2 linked regions of the Pelagibaculum spongiae genome follow. The protein of the gene in region 1 interacts with the protein of each later gene in a pairwise test. Links are inferred from orthologs where the notes say so. Each region holds a gene or a part of one and is shown on either strand. Other genes may lie near its edges.

What was found.
Region 2: the proteins of DC094_RS08710 (region 1) and mobA interact in binary tests that used the Escherichia coli proteins (3 or more experiments, as listed by UniProt). The link is inferred for Pelagibaculum spongiae from one-to-one orthologs.

The regions. Positions count from the first base shown.
Region 1 is NZ_QDDL01000002.1:603,754-613,215, forward strand. Bases 2,201-5,159 are described here. They hold DC094_RS08710 (molybdopterin molybdotransferase MoeA), read left to right. Parts: upstream 2,201-3,016; coding sequence 3,017-4,303; downstream 4,304-5,159. Other genes in these bases: DC094_RS08700 (DUF72 domain-containing protein), read left to right, coding at 2,201-2,420; moaB (molybdenum cofactor biosynthesis protein B), read left to right, coding at 2,481-3,035; DC094_RS08715 (hypothetical protein), read right to left, coding at 4,413-5,159. In the rest of the region: DC094_RS08690 (hydrogen peroxide-inducible genes activator), read left to right, coding at 1-310; DC094_RS08695 (TetR/AcrR family transcriptional regulator), read right to left, coding at 516-1,145; DC094_RS22090 (hypothetical protein), read right to left, coding at 1,224-1,382; more of DC094_RS08700, read left to right, coding at 1,572-2,200; more of DC094_RS08715, read right to left, coding at 5,160-6,074; DC094_RS08720 (tetratricopeptide repeat protein), read right to left, coding at 6,115-7,422; DC094_RS08725 (LPP20 family lipoprotein), read right to left, coding at 7,419-8,858; DC094_RS08730 (penicillin-binding protein activator LpoB), read right to left, coding at 8,939-9,462. UniProt on the Escherichia coli protein: Catalyzes the insertion of molybdate into adenylated molybdopterin with the concomitant release of AMP.
Region 2 is NZ_QDDL01000001.1:145,149-154,532, reverse strand. Bases 2,262-5,142 are described here. They hold mobA (molybdenum cofactor guanylyltransferase), read left to right. Parts: upstream 2,262-3,357; coding sequence 3,358-3,927; downstream 3,928-5,142. Other genes in these bases: moaE (molybdopterin synthase catalytic subunit MoaE), read left to right, coding at 4,656-5,102; moaD (molybdopterin converting factor subunit 1), read left to right, coding at 4,408-4,656; moaC (cyclic pyranopterin monophosphate synthase MoaC), read left to right, coding at 3,924-4,415; DC094_RS00670 (hypothetical protein), read right to left, coding at 2,579-3,217; DC094_RS00675 (4'-phosphopantetheinyl transferase family protein), read right to left, coding at 2,262-2,318. Outside these bases: DC094_RS00685 (SufE family protein), read right to left, coding at 1-119; DC094_RS00680 (aminotransferase class V-fold PLP-dependent enzyme), read right to left, coding at 116-1,348; more of DC094_RS00675, read right to left, coding at 1,500-2,261; DC094_RS00645 (hypothetical protein), read left to right, coding at 5,353-5,811; DC094_RS00640 (Ig-like domain-containing protein), read left to right, coding at 5,972-7,654; DC094_RS00635 (ATP-binding protein), read left to right, coding at 7,747-9,384. UniProt on the Escherichia coli protein: Transfers a GMP moiety from GTP to Mo-molybdopterin (Mo-MPT) cofactor (Moco or molybdenum cofactor) to form Mo-molybdopterin guanine dinucleotide (Mo-MGD) cofactor.

The sequences.
Region 1 (9,462 bases):
GGTATTAGAAGTTTGCCCTAGCCGACAAGTGCTCGATAGCACCCATACCAAAGTTGAAGGCACTTCGCTAGAAACCCTGCGTCATATGGTTGCTTCTGGCATGGGCGTGACAATTTTGCCAAGTTCTGCGTTGGGCGAAGGCCAGTACGATACCAATTTGTTAGTGGCTCGACCTTTCTGCGACCCTAAGCCTAGCCGAGTCGTTGCACTAGCATGGCGAAGTAGTTTTCCACGACCACAAGCCATCGAAGTAGTTCGCAAGGCCATTTTACAATGTGAGCCGATTGCCGACTTAAAAACGGCTAGCTAGCAGTGATGCTTCTTTAAAAGATAAATTCCGTCTCTGGAAATCGTCGCGCCGGCATCCTGGCAGATAATTGCTCCCGGCATTATCTGCATTCCTCACATCCATGTGAGTTCCTCCTTGCGGTATACATTCCATCCCTGGAAATAAAACGCCAAACTGAAATCAGTTTGGCGTTTTTTAATTCAATTTAGCTTCGCGCTTGAGTGCTTTAACTCTTGGGAACAATGCCATGAATTAAAATATCCATCACACCCCGGGCAAAGCCTTGTGAGTCTTTAGCAAAATCTAGCCCAGTCATTGCATTGAGTGCCGACTTACTCTGGAAGAAAAACATATTGCTACTGACCATTAAGGTAGCTAGCAATGCAGGGTCGATATCTTCTCGCAATAATCCAGCTTGCTGGCCAGCCGTCAGTAATTTAATAAAGCGAATAAAGCGAATATCAAACTGAGCAATAACCTTTTCTGCCGGTACGTTAGCAGCCGATAAACCTGCTCGACCAAGCTCTCGGGTCATTAAACGCGTGCTATCAGGATTTTGCTCCAGCGATGCTAAAAACCCGCAGTGCAGTAGGGTAATTCGCTCTTCAAAAGTCGAATTTTCTGGAATAGGCGTGCTATCCATAACGTCTGAAGCACTCTCACAGGCCATTTCTAGCACCGCTAGATAGAGCGCTTCTTTGTTGGAAAAATGGTGAAAAATATTGGCTTTGCTAACACCTGCCTCAGTGGCTAGTCGGTTCATCGAGACACCTGCATAACCTTCACGGGCAAACATTTGGGTCGCGGTTTGAAGAATCGCTCTGGCGCCCAGGCTATCTGGTCTGTTTTGACTCATCGCTTCATATAGAAAAAGATCAATTCAGCCAGATTAGCCCAAGCACACTCAAGCAACAAACACTTGTGACCAATGGTTTTATCTATAGCGTGAATTATGAGACTTCCTCTGGGTAGCTTTAAGGCTGGCATGGGCTCGACTAGTTCGCTTAACACGGGATGCTTTCATCAGCTGTCCATCACCAGATGCTGAGTCAATTGAAATACCAGTGGCGGGGGCGCGATTCCTTCTAGGCATGGGTATAATCCTTTACAGCAGATACAACGAGACAGCCTTTTAATCATTGTTTTAGACAGTTAAAACGCGATTCAAGCTATCCCACTCCCTGTAAAAATTAGTTAAGAACCATAGCGGGCAATGATAGAAATCTCACAAAACAGCGGTTTACTTAATCCATCCGACCAATGCTATTTTTCTGGTTGTCCGATGTGGCAACACAGTCAATGGGATGGCAGCCTGTGCAGCCCCGGCATCCATCAACAAAAAATGTTGTACGAATACAGCCGAGCATTTAATTCAGTCGAAGGCAATACCACCTTTTATGCCACGCCGACTAAAGAACGGGTGAAAGGCTGGGCCGATCTCACCCCTACCGGTTTTCAGTTTTGTTTTAAATTTCCACAGCAGATTACCCACCATCTGATGTTGGCCGGTAGCCAAAGAGAAACCGAGCAGTTTCTCGATGTCATGGGCACGATTGAAGATCGGTTAGGCAGTTTTCTGATTCAGCTACCGCCGGGCTTTTCTCCACAACAGATCGACCTGTTAGCAGGTTACCTTGACCGACTTCCCAAATCTTTTCGCTATGCTGTGGAGGTACGCCATTTGCGCTTTTTTACTAATACTAATGATTCGCATCTTCTTGATCAGACACTGAGCTCTCGGGGTATTGATCGAGTATGCTTCGACAGCCGGGCCTTGTTCAGCATGCCCGCTGAACTAGCAAAAGCAGATCTGTTAATCGCTGATGCCTTTGCTAAAAAGCCCCGGTTACCGGTGAAACCCAGAGCGATTGCCAAACGCCCAATGGTGCGTTTGATCGGCTTACTCACACCGCAACAAAATCTGCCGTGGCTAGAACAATGGGCCGACAAATTCGCCTTGTGGATAACTCAAGGTCGTCAGCCCTATATCTTTTTGCACACCCCAGATAACCGACTGGCACCTCAGATGTGCCGGGAATTTCATAAGCTGCTGCAACAACGATTGCCGCAGTTAGCTGCATTACCTGAATGGCCGGGCGAAGGCTTTCCCAGCCAACAAGGTTTGCTATAGCATTTGCTGTCACTTTATGGCGTATCGACACCATGTCGAACGTTATTACTGGAGAAAAATATGGCCCACGTTAGATTTGACGATCTGGTTCCACTGCACATTGCAGTTTTAACCGTTAGCGATACCCGTACTTTGGAAAACGACACCTCTGGCCAGTATCTGGTCGATCAGCTGCAAGAAGCCGGCCATAAATTGGTGGATCGAGCGATCATACAAGATGACGTTTACCAGCTACGTGCCAAGGTATCTGCCTGGATTGCCGATGAAAATGTTCAGGTTGTATTAATGACCGGTGGCACCGGCTTTACTGCTCGCGACAATACGCCACAGGCAATGCGCCCATTATTCGATAGCGAAATTCAGGGTTTTGGTGAATTATTCCGCCAGCTGTCTTACGACGATATCGGCAGCTCAACTATTCAGTCTCGCTCGGTAGCTGGATTTGCTAACGGCTCGGTGATTTTTTGTATGCCAGGTTCTACTGGTGCCTGCCGCTTGGGCTGGACAAAAATTCTAAAAGAGCAATTAGACAGTCGTCACAAGCCATGTAATTTCGTTCCTCAGCTGAAATTGTTTGATAACCAGGAAGCAATGAAATGTCAGAGCCGCGGTTAGATTCAACCTCAAAATCAGCCAATGAAACTGCTGGCGGCGGTGATTGTGATTGCAGCCGCTTTGAAAAGCCCGGCGGATTAATGCCAGTTGCCAAGGCACTGGAATTATTGCTGTGTGCCGCCAAACCTGTGACCGACACAGAATCTATTCCTTTGTCTCAAGCATTGGATCGGGTATTAGCCAAAACGATTCATTCACCGATCGCTGTTCCACCAGCCGATAACAGTGCAATGGACGGCTATGCTCTGAATACCGAAGACACAGGGTCAGCAGCTGCAACCTTGCCGATTAGTCAGCGTATTCCAGCGGGGCATGCACCTAAGCAATTAAAGCCAGGTACTGCCGCACGTATTTTCACTGGCGCACCTGTACCTCTCGGCGCAAATGCCGTGGTGATGCAAGAGCAGTGTGTTGCTACCGAAGGTCTGGTGACTCTGCCTGCAGACATTCGTCCCGGTCAAAATGTTCGTCCTGCCGGACAGGACATTCAGCCAGGCGCTTTGGCACTAGAAGCCGGGCAACGACTTCGCGGACAAGAATTGGGCTTTTTAGCCTCGCTGGGTGTTTCTCAAGTTGAAGTATTCCGCAAACTGAAAATTGCCGTGATCTCCACGGGTGATGAACTGGTTGAGCCGGGAACCGCTTTAGCCGCCGGAAAAATTTACAATTCCAATCGCTACACCTTAATGGGGTTAATCCAGCGATTAGGCATGGATTATATCGATTGCGGCGTAGTTCCTGACGATCGCCAAGCAACTATTGAAGCTTTCTCTGCTGCTGCAAAAACGGCTGACGTAGTAATTACTTCTGGCGGCGTATCGGTCGGTGAAGAAGATCACGTAAAAGCAGTAGTCGAACAACTCGGCCGATTGGATATGTGGAAACTGTGTATTAAACCGGGCAAGCCATTAAGCTTCGGTGAAATTAACGGCACACCATTCCTTGGCTTACCGGGCAACCCGGCTGCAGTGCTGGTGACTTTCTGCGTATTGGGCACCAGTTATTTACGCAAACTGTCTGGCGAAAATGTTAAACCGCCAGCGGCACGTAAAATGATTGCAGACTTTGAATGGCTAAAAGCCGGCAAGCGCCAAGAATATTTACGCGCACGCATCGGTGAAAAAGGTATTGAGAGTTATCCAAACCAAAGCTCAGGCATGTTGTCATCAGCTTGCTGGGCCGATGGTTTAGCTGTCGTACCGGTCGATAGCACTGTTGCTAAAGGCGATATGGTTGAATTTTATTCTTTTGCAGATTTATTGGGGTAGACATTGGGATAGGTATTGAGATAATTTTTCTTTCAATATCGTCTCAAATAAAGACGCCCTGATTATTCAGGGCGTCTTTGGGTTAAAAAAGTATTTATAACATCAGAGATTAAAAATCATCGTCATCTAATTCAGGCGCTGCAAAAACACTGGTGCTAACCGTTGCTTTTCCCGATGACTGTTGTTTTTTACTTGCCGGCTTAGTTGATTTTTTTACCGTATTAACTTCTACAGATTTCGCAGGCACATTCGAAGAAATTACTAATGGTTGGCTTTCAGCAGCTTTCAAATTTGCTTCATTTTTTGCTTTAACCTGCCGCCGCCCTTCATTCACTCTCGTAGCTATTACTGCATTACTATAATTTCTCGCTTCCGCTTGTAATGCACTTACAGCGCTATCTGAGGAAATTGCGTATAACACTACATATAAATTTTGACCGGAAACTGGGTGCTTAACTTTACGGCTCAATAATTTACTCATACCACTAATTTGTCGATTTTCAATCGATTGACGGGTTTTTTCAGCAAAACTGGAAGCCACAGTTGTAGAGTCTTTACCACCTAATTCGGTGCCTCGAGTTTGCATTGCAATGGTAGCTTGCTTATGTGTTTCTAAATCAGCAAACAACGATACCGCCACTTCTTTACGCGCCATTATATCGGCAATACCTTTAGCCTTACGCTTGGCTGAAGAAGAACCTTCAAGTAATGTGCCGTAGGCACCAATAAACCAACGCACACCGTCTTTATCGCGAAATTGTCGAGAACCAACCATGGTCGATAAATCTTGTGTTTTAGACCATTCATTAATTGTTCTACCTTTTTTAGATTTAGTTTTTACAACTTTACCTAATAAGATATTTTGAGCAGCTTTTTCTAGCTTTTCGCTCCAAACCACTAAAACTGCTAACTGATATTCTTCTTCCTCAGCATCCCATGATTCAGCTTGTGCTAAAATAGTTGCGCCGAGTAGCGGTGCTTTAGCCAGTGCAGATACTTTACTGTTACTCTCCAGCTTAACTTCGCCAGCAATAGCTTGTGCCTGCTGCTGTAACGAATCCAAGTCACCACTTGCTGACTGATAGCGTTCCAACGCTTTATCATAAGATTTTCTATTTTTTTCTTCTATTAAACCTTGGTCAAAAGAATCATCTAGTTTTTTAATAATCGCAGACATAGCAGTCTTTGAGAGCTGCCCCCAAGTCACTCCTTCCAGTTTTTTTGCTTCGGCTTCATCTACTTGGCTTAGCAGTTTCACCATTTTTTCTTGCTGTTTGGCAATTTTATTTTGCAGCTTATTATATTTTGCATTCAACGCTTCATGGACATCTGTACCAGGTGCGGTCATCTGGTCAGTTGCAGACATTTCAGTCCGCATGAATTCAATAACTTTAGCCTTAGCACCCATAGAAGCCATGGTTGAAAATAAGCTTCTCTTTGCAATAAAATCAGTATCGTATGATGGATCTTCTACATCAAAGCTTTCACTATAAACCACAAACATTCGTTTCTTTTTATCATCCCATCCTTCTCGCCAATTCTTGGATGACAAGTATTCATTAAGCTGGTCTTCAGCACTAACGAAATCAGTTGGTTGCTCCTGGGTATATGGTGCTTTTACTGATTCATTAATCGCTGCAGTCGCTGAATCAACAACTGCAACTTGATCGATAGTACCACTATCAGCTGGAACGAAATCTTGTGCAGATACCGCACATGAAAATATTAAAGATAGTGCAAGTATTGTTTTTGATAACTTTATATTAAACATAAAAATAAACCTTTATATGTAAAGAAAAGAGAAGCAAAAATTATTTTTTGATTTGCTGCATCCCCCAATCTGAAATAGTAAATGTATTCTTCAACTTCCTAGCAATAGAAATTATTCTATCTGCCCGATCTGTATCACCGAACCGCTTGATTACTCTGGATAGATTTATCCAATTATCAATATTTTCTGGCTCTAACAACAATGCTTGAGAGAAACCAGCTTGTGCTGCACCGTTCAGCTTATACGCCAGAAAAATAGACCCGAGCTTTCGCCATACATGAGGCTGGTTCGGTTGAATGTTTAAAGAACGAATCATCAAAGATGTTATTCTCTTAGGATCAACACCCTTACTGTACATATCAAAAGCATCAGCATTAAGTTTTTCTATATCTTCAGAAACTCCAACACGATGGTGAAATAATACAAATCCAGAGTTATCGAGAACTGAATTTACTACTGAAAATTGATCGCTCTCACTTAAAACACTATCAAACATACCAAGCGATATATTTTCCGATAAATAATTCTGAAGATCTTCTTCTCGTGGATACACAGAGTTACAGAAAGAAGGTGCTGTAAACCTAATTAACATCGGATATCGATAACTCGCCACATCATCTTGAATTCGCTTACAACGCTCTAAATCTGTTGAAATTTTAAAAGCATCATTTAACCAATTGAAAATAATTGGATAATAAAAATTTTGCTTCGTTTGGCTATCTTGTGCAGAAAATGATATTGCTAATTGGGTCAGATCAAGCGCTGAAAAATAGTCTCTCAATCGTTGATAATCATTTGATTCATTGGCTTTTGAAAATACATAGATAAGTGCCGATTCTTCATCGATAGATAATTTTTCGTTTACAATTTCAGGTTTAATTTTTTCCTTAGAAAAAGCGACTACCACGCGCCTAGTACAACCACCGATATCTCTATCGATGATTCTATAAGCATCAGCCATCATTTTTCCAATTGCTGCATTTTTCAACCGAGCGACACTATATGTAATGTCTTCGGCTAACCTGCCTTTGTACGCACTCTTGATTTTGTTATTAGTAATTTTTTTATCAGTAAAATAGCTTGCAGCATTTTCAATAATTTTTTCGTATGCAACTTTTGATTCTTTCGTTCCCGAAAACTTCTTTTTAACCAAGCACATTTGTTCTGTAACGAAAAAGACAAACTGGTTTTTTTCAACAATAACTGAACCAGAATTCAATTCAATTTCGCTAGAAAGCTTATTAAAATCAGCCAACGCATGAGCTGCAACTGAAGTATTACTCGCCATCAGCAACGAAGGAAAGATTACAGAAAATGCAACAAACAAAACTTTTATAATTTTTTTCATTTTGTCACCATTTCAAAAGTAGCTTTACTTCCACCAATATTCAGAGCAGTGGGGCGACGTCCTTTCCCTTGAGTTTTAAAAGTTGTATACAGCTGAGAAAGCCCTTCATCTAACGCCGTACTTAACTTTCCACCATATCGGTATTTTAGTGTGATCGTTCTAGTGCCTTTATCCCATAGCCAACTTTCTACAGAACCTGTAGTGGCATTCTCCAGAACATGCTTAAAAATTTTCCAATCGGTTCGTCGAGCATTAACAATTTCAATATCAAAAAGCTGACCACTTTCTGCCCGCTGCGATAACACTTGTATTAATTCAGCACCAAGTTTTTTATTTATTTGCTTATAAGCCGCTCTTGATGAAACTTTTTTAGCTCTAGAAATAGGCTCAACAGAAAAGCGTGTTTTTCTAGGTGCATTGGTAATTGTGGATAAAACTTCACCTGTCTCAAGATCCTTTAGTTGAACATACAGCTTGGTTTCTATGGCTATACGATCGAGGTGATCTATCACTTCAGTTTGCGTTTTGTTAACAATAAAGGTGTGTGTAGCAGATTTTGTCCCTTGACTAATATTAAAGCCAAGTCGTTCTAACTCATCAGCAACCCACGCAGATTCAGCTAGGTCATTCGAGGTAATGGTGAATACTGGGTCAGAAAATATATTCAGATAAAACTGTAGATCACGCTCTAATTTACCTGCCGAAACACTGGCAGAAATCAGTACATAGTAACTACCACGCTCTATGTCTTCATCCTCAATTTGATAGCTAGAAACATAGCCTCGGGTCTTAGTTGAAAGTGCTGTATTCAGCGCCTCACCAAAAGTACCCGACTTTCCTTCCAGAATAACCCCCTGAACTTGCTGTACTGCATTCCTTAAAGCATTCTGTAGCGCTTGTTCTCTAGCTTTACTCTCACCAATTTTAAGGCTGCTTAATCCTTTAGCTTCTACCGGTTTAGTCTCATTAGAAAAAGTAGGTGCTTCGCCAGAATCTTCTGAAAAATCTGCAGTACTCGCTTTCATTTTATTTAACAGTTGAATGTTTTTTTCTGTAATCAGCATGGCAATAAACTGCTGACCGTCATATTCGCCTTGCTTTAAAACTTGTGCGGCACTAATTTTTCCGGAAAATTTAGTTTCAACTACATCGATGAAACTAGATTTAGAGAATGATTTTTTGTACTTCTCTCCAGTACTGGAATCAGATGATTCTTCAGTAATGTACTCGCTTAGCATTGAACTACTGCCTGAAATGGTAACTCCATTTACCATTTCATTAAGTTGTCGAATGCAATCAAGTCGAGCCAATTCAGAAGCCCTTGTTTCAGACCGACTGTCATTCAACGAAAGCGCCAGCATGTAATATCCATCAGAATCACTAACACCGACCCTAAGCCCACCACCACTATCTAGCAGGTCAAAAACATCATCCATTGGTGCAGATAAACAATTGAGACTAAAAAAAAGACTCAAAAATATAATCGTATTCTTAAAAATATTACATGCTGACATTTTTATAATTTCCAGTCTTCAGGCATACCAACAGAAACAGCGTAAACTTTATTTCGCTTCAGATATTCCTTGCCCAGAGATTCCATCTTTTTCTTAATCTTAACGACTTCTGGATCATCAGTTAGCCAGGTCATAATGGTGCCAGAACCAGAATTACGTGCTGGAGTAACTTCTGCAGAAGCAATTGGAATATCCAATCCATCATCACTCAAGAAAAGAATCACACCTGATTTACTTGCAAACCCTTGGTTAATACCAGCATCAATACCAAAGCGATTTCCACGCATGTTGGTGAGGCGACCACCTGTTGGGTAGTAATTCATCACACGGTTAACTAAAACTTGGATGCTTTTTTGCGCAGCTTCTTTATATGCTTCCTGAAGCTCATTTTGTTTGTTCAGATTGAATCCACCCATAAATTTATCTTCAATCATGAAGAAATTTTTAGCGGGAAGGTTAAAGCGAATCGGCTCAAACGATTCAATAATCTGATTGGTATTCGGATCAATCAGTTTAGTGGTTACCA
Region 2 (9,384 bases), on another replicon or contig:
TTAGCAAGCTCGACTAATAATTTAATTCTTTGTTGCCAAGCTTTGGCTTTAGCAAACTGCTGTTCAATTTCTGCAGTATCGATGCTTTGACCAAAAACATGTTGAGGAATGCTATTCATTCGGCTAATAACTCCATTGCCTGTTCTAGGGCTTCTGCTAATGCGTTAATTTCGTTGGCGGTGTTGTAAGGGCCAATAGAAACCCGAAGGCAGCCAGCTAGGCCAAGGCTTTCAATTAATGGCATTGCGCAATGATGACCACTGCGTAGGGCAATATTCTGTTCATCAAGAATCATGGCAATATCGGCGGTATGAACGCCAGTAATGGCAAAAGCCTGAATTGATCCGGTGTTCGGCGTTAAAGCACTCACCCCGTCAATTGCGGTTAATTTTTCGCGGCATAATTCAGCTAACTGCTGCTGCCAATGTTCAATAGCTGGTTGATTTTGGCTTTTCAGCCAATTAATTGCGCTGGCCATGCCCAATGCGCCGGCAATATTGGGGGTGCCAGGCTCGAATCGGAAAGGCGGATTTTGAAATTCGCTGTAGTCACGGCAAACTTGGCGAATCATCTCGCCGCCAAATTGTACGGGTGGTAATTGCTCTAATAATTGGTAACGACCATAAAGCGCGCCAATGCCAGTAGGGCCAAATAGCTTATGGCCTGAAAATGCCAGAAAATCGCAATCGAGTTTTTTTACATCGATAGGTAAGTGAGTGATCGATTGTGCTGCATCGATTAAAGTAATTGCATTAATTTTTTTTGCATCAGAAATTATTTTTTCAATTGGATTAATGCTGCCAATGGCATTAGAAATATGACTGATTGCAACCAGCTTAGGTCGCTGTTCCAGTATTTGCTGCCAGCATTGCATATCTAACTGATTGTTCTTATTTAGTTCAATCCAACATAGTTTTAATTGTTTGCGTTTTGCCAGTTGCTGCCATGGCACCAAGTTCGCATGGTGCTCCATTACCGAAAGCGCAATTAAATCGCCGGGCTGAAATTGATTTTCTAATAATTGCGCCGCCAAATTAATTGCTTCAGTAGTGCCTTTGCTGAAAATAATTTCTTCAGGTTTCGCCTTAATAAATTGAGCGACTGTGGCGCGTGCCGATTCAAATTGCTCGGTGCTTTTACTAGCCAACCGATAACTAGCGCGATGGACATTGGCCAGCCCGGATCGCCAAACTTGATCCATTGCTTGAATAACCGACAATGGTTTTTGGCTCGTCGCTGCACTATCAAAATAAATTGGAAAATCATCTTCAGAAAAGCAAGGGAATTGATCTCGCCAAGGGCTTGAGTCCGGCATATCCAAAATAGAAGCTTGGGATTGTTTTGACATATTTGATTGCGGCTTTTGAGGCATGAGGAACCAGATAAAGATTTGGCCAAAGGCGATTGCTGCGCGATAAGCGCGGATCATGCATCAGCAATAAAGTGAGATCAAGCCTTGTCAGATCAAGGCCGGTTTGCCTGCAATAAGCTGAGCGCGTTTAGCGTTTTTTAATTGATCGGGCGGCGAGATCAACCGCAGTGGATTGAAGTTGCAGCTCTGAAGATAAATCTAGTAAATAGATATTTGGAGCCTGTTTAAATGTATGGCCACTGGCTGCGACATGAAACTGACCCTTTGCCGTGGTGTGTTGCTGAAAAAGCCACAAAGGATCGCTGTTGCTATTTTGGTTATCTGAAAAGTGGCCGTCTGAAAAATGGCTGTTTGTGGATTGACTGTCTGGAAAGTTCGGCTGATCGAGATTGAATTCAAGGCTTTTGGGATCTTGTGAAAATCCTTTGCCGATTAATTTTAAACGGGCTTCTTTAGCGACCCATAAATCAAAAAATAATTGCAGTGGATCAGATGATTGCTCGAGTTGTTGGGTTTCTTTGCCAGTAAAGACAGTGCTGGCAATTTCAAACGGATCAAGCTTATTATTGCACCATTCAATATCCAGCCCGCAGTCTCCATTAGGATTGACTAGTAGGCCGATTAATTGTTGGCTGTGGCTTAGATTGAAACCGCATGATGGTTGTTTAAGCTGTTGCTTTAGATAGGGCTTGCCGTTGTCAGTGATTGCTAACTGCCAAGCATCAAACCAATGGTCAAATAACAGCTGAATCAACAAACGACTGATTTTAAATTCCTGTGCAGGTTTGCTGGCAAGTCGCTGTAATTTTTGTTGCTGTTCCGGCGCAAGCAGTTGATCGGAAGATTGCAACAGATATTGGCCAAGTCGACTGTGCTGCTCAAGCAGAAAAATGGTGGGCGTAATGGGAAATGCTATGGGAAATGCTAATGGGTGTTTGATAGTCACTTGCGGCTACTCAAAAAAAAGCGCTTATACCCATCGTACTTGAAAACGCTCGGGCGTTGACTGCTTTCGCTCACCCCAATCACTCATAACCGTAAGCTCATGGGGCTTCGCTCACTTGCCGCCTACTAGCATCTCCAATTACTTTGGGTATAGGCAAAACAAACCATCGCTACTGCTTAGCTTCTGCGATGGTTAATCATATTGATGTGAAAACTATCAAATAATGATGGGGTTTGTTCAAGCGCTATTTTAGCGAGTGGCTAATTTTCTTTTGCTTTGAGCTTTAAAATGCTAGCGCTGGGCTGCTCTGGTTTGCTGAGTGATAGGCACCAATCTCGTAATAATTGGTTTGGAATTACCGGCGCATTGGTCGGGTCATGGTATTGAGTTTGAAAATTCAAATAGGTCTTCCAGAGATAACAAGGCGCGGCTTTATCATTGAGCATGTTCAGTAATTGGTATTCATCATCTTCGCCGTAAGTCTGCCAAACCGTATCTATTAAAGCATTCATTGCACTGAAAGCTTCATTTTCCGGTAGGGTTTGGCCGGTCGGCTCAGATTTATCTTGCAACGGGCTTTGTAGCAGCATGCGATTGAAGCGAAGGTCGGCGGGTAGATCTTTAAGCGTGATATACCAATAAATAGTATTGATGAGTGGTAATTCTTTGGCAGCATAAACTGGTTCACGGATGAGCGGTATGTCATGAACTGCCATATGCCAACCATGCGTCAGAATCATCAATAAATTCAGTTTAATTGCATTGATTGCGATACCTTCTTTCTCACTGCGTTCAATCAGGGCGTTGGCTAAGGCTGAGGTCGCGACCATTCCGTAATGAGGTAAAAGGTGTTGCGGTTCGGCTCGATATTTATCGAGGTTGGTTGTGTGCCAGTCCATTGGATACCAGAATTGTTTGACTTGGTTATAAGCGTAATACCTCTGGGCGGAAAGTTAGAAAAATCGAGGTAGGAAATTCCTAAACTGAGATCTGCTGGGTATCCTTTGGCGAAAGCCAAGATGTTTGTTAGGAGAGCGGAATGTTGGCAGGCATACTTCTGGCCGGTGGTCGATCCAGCCGGATGGGACAAAATAAAGCATTACTGCAATATCAAAATCAGCCGTTGCATCAGCATATGGTCGGACTTTTGACGCAGGCAGGTGCAGGGAAGGTGGTGGTTAGTGGCTTGCCTGAACATCAGGGGTATGTGCCAGATCGTGTTGAGGCGCAAGGGCCTATTGGTGGTATAGATGCCTGTATCCAGCAACTTGATACAGCAGAATATGTGCTGGTTTTGCCAGTGGATATGCCGTTGCTACCAGTCGCATGTTTAACCCAATTAGTTGATCAGTTAAAAGCAAATGCCAGTGGTGTTTGCTTTGAAAAATACTGGCTACCTTGTGGCCTGCGAAATGATGCGGATTTAAAACAGCTGCTTACAAAATTAATGGCTTCGCAAGACGGCCGTGACCGTTCAATGCGAGCGCTTTTGAAAGGTCGCGAGTTAACTCAACTGGATTTAACTGCAGATCATCGGCGATTTATCAATGCCAATACCCCAGGCGAGTGGCAAACTTGTTTGGAGTTTGATCAAGGAAAAGAAGCATGACTCGATTGACCCACTTAGATGAACATGGCAAAGCCCATATGGTTGATGTGGCAGATAAGCCGTCAACTACTCGAACCGCCTGTGCCCAAGCGCAAGTCACCATGAGTGAGCAAGCTTTTCAATTATTAAATGAAGGCACTCACAAAAAAGGTGATGTGCTGGCTGTTGCCCGAATTGCTGGCATTCAAGCAGCTAAGCAAACTTCAAACTTAATCCCTTTGTGTCACCCGTTGATGTTGACCAAAGTTCAGGTTGATTTCGAGCTTTGCCCGCCGAATCAGGTAAAAATTGCCACCCTGGCCAAATTGAATGGCCAGACCGGCGTTGAAATGGAAGCTTTGACCGCAGCGAGCGTTGCTGCATTGACGATTTACGATATGTGTAAAGCAGTTGATAAAGGCATGGTTATTGATGGCGTTCGTTTGTTATCAAAATCAGGCGGTAAAAGTGGTGACTATCAAGCAGGCTCAGGTGGCGTAAATGATTAAAGTACTTTTTTTCGCTCGATATCGTGAAGCTTTAGGATGTGAAAGCGTTGAAATGCCAGCGGTTGATGATTTGACGGTTGCCTTGCTTAAGACGCAACTTTCCGAGCAAGGTGAAAAATGGTCGCAAGTTTTATCCGAGTCTCGAGGTTTGGTTGCAGTTAACCAGCAAATGGTTAAAGACAGTCACCTCATAAAATCGGGTGACGAAGTTGCATTTTTCCCTCCGGTCACCGGAGGTTAATGATGATTTCAGTGCAGCTGGAAGATTTTAATTTGGGTGATGAGTATCAGCAGTTATCTGATGACTCTGAAACAGGTGCAATTGCCACTTTCGTTGGAAGAGTGCGTGGTAGTGAATCCGGTTCTGGAATTGATGCGCTTTACCTTGAGCATTATCCAGCGATGACACAAAAATCTCTGGAGCAAATTGTTGAGTTAGCAAAGCAGAGATGGAATTTATTACAAGTGCGGTTAATTCATCGCTTTGGAAAACTGGAAGCAGGCGCACAAATTGTATTTGTTGGTGTCAGTTCTTCCCATCGCTCTGATGCATTTGCCGCTTGTGAGTTCATCATGGATTATTTGAAGACCTCAGCACCGTTTTGGAAAAAATCAATTTCTGATGCCGGAGAAACTTGGGTTGATGCCAAGGAATCGGATCAGGACCGCGCTTCTCGTTGGGACTGATTTTTCAGTTCCGGCGTTTCACCTCTAGTTTTTACCTAATTGGTTGTCAGCTATTTTTCGGCCTTGCAGCTTGCTTTTTGCTGATTTTTGACTATTCCAGTGTAAGGGTTTTGTTGGCTGGGCTGCTGGTTTGATTTCAAAAACCACGTTCAGGCAATTTCCGCTAGTTGTTTTCTAGTAGTTCTTCTTCGATAGAACCTAGTAGCCAAATCCGTAACTAATAAAATAGAAGTCCATAGGGGATAGTCCAGTGAACTGGCTTTTTGCTTTTTTTGATAAACATCCCGATCTACCTCAATTGCTGGATCAGCAACCCATTTACGCCGATGAAGATCTTAAAGTTTCATATTCTGGCGCAGTAATGATTCGAGACGATGAAAGCATTTGGCTTGAATTAGGCCGCCGTTTGAAAACCCGAGCAAAAAAAATCACCAGCTATGAAGTGCAATTTCAGCGCGCTTTGTTACTTAAAGCACTTAGTTGGAGGGTTGGCCCAGATAGCTATACCAGATTGAAGTCTTCTTTTGATAAATTATCAGAGGCGCGCTTACATATTACTAGTGTGGTAAAGGGCGCGGCAGAAAACGAAACAATCCCGCTGCTTGAGTTAATTGAAATGCCAATGAAAGGTGAGTGGTTGGTTCAAATTAACCAACAAGCTTGGGAAATTTTGGCGCGAAATACAGATGAAATAGCAAAAGCCAGCTAATTTGTTGTTGACGACCACGTTTTTGCATTTTGTTTTTAATGTATTTGCCAATTGGGATTGTTATTCGCGGCGGCATTCTTTACATTTCGTAAGTATAAGTGGACGAATTTAAGGCGTTGGCGCAGAGCCAACGTTTCGGCTTGTTAAGGAGAATTCAATAATGAAAAAAGGCTCTTTTCTGAAAAGGAGTGCAGTTGTTGCCTTTAGTGTTCTGCTAATGGCGGGCTGTGGGGGTTCTGGGGTAACTGATACGACTTCTGGTGGTGGAACAGATGGTGGAACGGATGGTGGAACGGTTACGCCGCCGACAACACAACCATTTGCTACTACCTGTGTTGGTACGGGATCTTCTGCGACACTTGGCTTTGTCAATTTTGACGGCGCATCTTCTTTGGAGTTAGCACAAAAAGGTAGCCAAAGTGATAATCGACCTCAAAGTTCTACTGTTGTTTTTAGTGCGTGCAGTGAGGATGGAACACCTGTTGCTGGTTTGACTGTTTCTTTCAGTCTTAGTACTTCATCAGGTGGAATTGCTATTAGCCAAGCATCGGCAACAACAGATGCTAACGGACAAGCCAGCACCACTATAACCAGTGGAACAACAGCAACTGCGTTTATTCTTGCGGCATCAGTACAGCAATCATCAATAACTGAAACTAAGAACCAAGTATTTACCATTGGTGGATCAGTGCCGGATGCTAATTCCTTTTCGTTGTCACAGGCTGCGACTAACGTCGATGGCTATGAATTCGATGGCGCAACTGCAGGGATTAATATTCGATTGGCTGACCATGTAAATAATCCAGTTCAAGATGGCACGCCAGTTAGTTTCATTACCAATGGTGGTGCAATCCAGTCAAGTTGTCCAACGGCCCTTGCTGGAGGAACTGCATCTTGTTCTGTTACTTGGGAAAGTCAAGATCCGCAGCCTTGTTATTACGAGCAAGTGACCTTGAGTGCTGCTCAAACCGGTCTCACAGGCATTGATATTAATGAAGCTGTTGCTGTTTGTGGCCGAGCTGCCGTTTTAGCGTGGACTGAAGGCGAAGAATCGTTTAATGATCCAAACCAAAATGGTGTCTATGATGCTGGTGAAACAGTTATTGGCGTTAATAATCAGCCAGGTGGTGATTTAGCTGAACCTTATCTGGATGTGAATTTTAACGGTCAATATGATATTGCTGAGGCATTTGTTGATGCAAATGGCAATAGTGCTTTCGATCCAAGTGAAACTTACACTGATTCAAATAATAATGGTGTTTATGATTCAGCTGAGCCGATTGTAGATCGTGATGGTGATGGCACTAGAACGGCCGGGGATGCGAAATACACAGGTTTGCGTTGCGAAGAGACAAATGCATCTTGTACTAGAGGAACATTATTCCTTTATGATCAAAGAACCGTTGTTATGTCGGGTAGAACGATAAATGCACGAATTTTGCCAGCAAGTGCTAGACCTATAATCCAGGCAGCAGTTGCTAGAAGTTCATATGCTCAAACTATTGCTATCTTGGATAAGTTGGTGGCTGAAGCAACTCCTTATACATATGGGGATGAACTTACACTGTTGGTTCAAGATCAAAATGGCAACCCTTTAGCTGCTGGTACGACAATAGCTATTGCTGCTGAAGATGTTGACATGATACCCGCTGCACCAAGTGCAACTCTGGGGCAGACGGCTACTCTAGAAAATGGACAGTCTTGGTTGAACTTCACTTTGGTTCAGCCAGATGGCGGTAGTGGAACGCCTCCAGAAGAAGGCACTCTGACGGTGACTATTACTGTTTCACGAGCTGATAGTGGTGTCTCTACGCTGGCGATTACATATGTAGTTGAAGATTAATTGTATTGAAGAAGAAGCCCCGCATCGCGGGGCTTTCTTTTGCCCTCACATTTGCTTACCCTTCCTTGATGCTGTTTTCATAACAAGACCAAATGCTTCCTCCTGATTATCGCAACAGTATTGCCTTTAAACTGGCTCTTAATATTTTGGCTTTCAGTGCGCTGATCACTGTGCTGGCGACTGGGCTACAGTTGTATCTGGGTTATGAAAAAGACCGGGCAACTATTGAGCGCAGGTTAAATGAAGTTCAATTTAGTCATCTCGGTGCGATATCTTCTGCTTTATGGAATGTTGATGAGCAGCAGCTCAATTTGCAACTGGAAGGCATTCTAAAAATTCCTGAAATTCAATATGTCGAGCTGGCAACACCCTATGAGGTAATCTCTCGGGGCGTGCCTGCTGAGGCAGATCACCTCGCGTTACAGCGCACTTTCTTTGTCATGGATGTACAAGGCGGCACCGAATACCCATTGGGTGTTTTGCATTTAACCGCCAACATCGAAGCAGCCTGGACGCGTCTTAAAGATCAGATGCTGACCACGTTTGTTGCAGAAGCATTAAAAATATTCTTGTTTGCCGCATTTTTGATTGTCATGTTTCAGCTGATGGTGACCCGGCATTTAAATGATATGGCAGCTTATGCTCGGCGGTTAGACATTCATCATTTAGATCGTGAGTTAACCATTCGCGGCGGTCGGCGCAAAAAAACCGGGTTAGATGATTTAGATCAGGTAGTCGCGGCGATTAATACCATGCGGGTCAATCTGGGTGCTGAGTTGGAGCGACGGCTGGAAGCACAAAGTCGTTTATCAGAGCAGCGGGATTTGTTAAATAACATTATCTCCAATCTACCCAGTGCGATTTATTGGAAAGATCGAGCCAGTCACTATTTAGGCGGCAATGAAAATTTTGCCCGCTTGGCAGGTGTTAGTAGTTCTCGGGAAATTGTCGGTTTAACTGATGACGAGTTGAATCTGGCGCTGCCGGTGTCAAAGCACCAAGACCAAAAAATTATTGAAACCGGTCGGCCACGAATTAACCGTGAAGAAAGTTTCGTTAATGCCGAAGGGCGAATGGCGACCTATCTAATTTCTGAAGTGCCGATTCACGATAAAGCAGGCCAGGTAATCGGTATCTTGGGCATTCATACGGATATTAGTGAGCGCAAAGAAACTGAAGAACGCATTCGCGATCTTAATCATAATCTGCAAGTTCAGCTTCGCGCTGCCGAACGCGCTGAACGTGAACTAATTCAGATTAAAAACTTCCTGAAAAATATCATTGATGCCATTCCTGCTGTGTTAGCGGGTGTTGATACCTATGGCCGGGTGACGCATTGGAATCGTGCTGCAGAAGTGTTGTCTTTCCGGCGAGAAGACCAAGCGCTTGGCCAACCATTACATGAATTGCTTGAGCCTTTAAGCGGTGAGATCGGCAATATCATTTCCTGTATTCGCCAAAAAACACCGTTGTTGCGGCCAAAACTGCAACATATTGATGGTGATACGGTTCGTTATTATAACTTTGCGGTTTATCCGTTAGACGGTCAGGGATTTGAAGGTGCGGTAGTTCACCTAGAAGAAGTGACCGACCAGGTTCGCCTGAAAGAAATCATGGTGCAAACCGAGAAAATGATGTCAGTTGGCGGTTTGGCTGCAGGCATGGCGCATGAAATCAACAATCCGCTGGGTAGCATTTTGCAAAGCACGCAAAATGTTGAGCGCCGATTA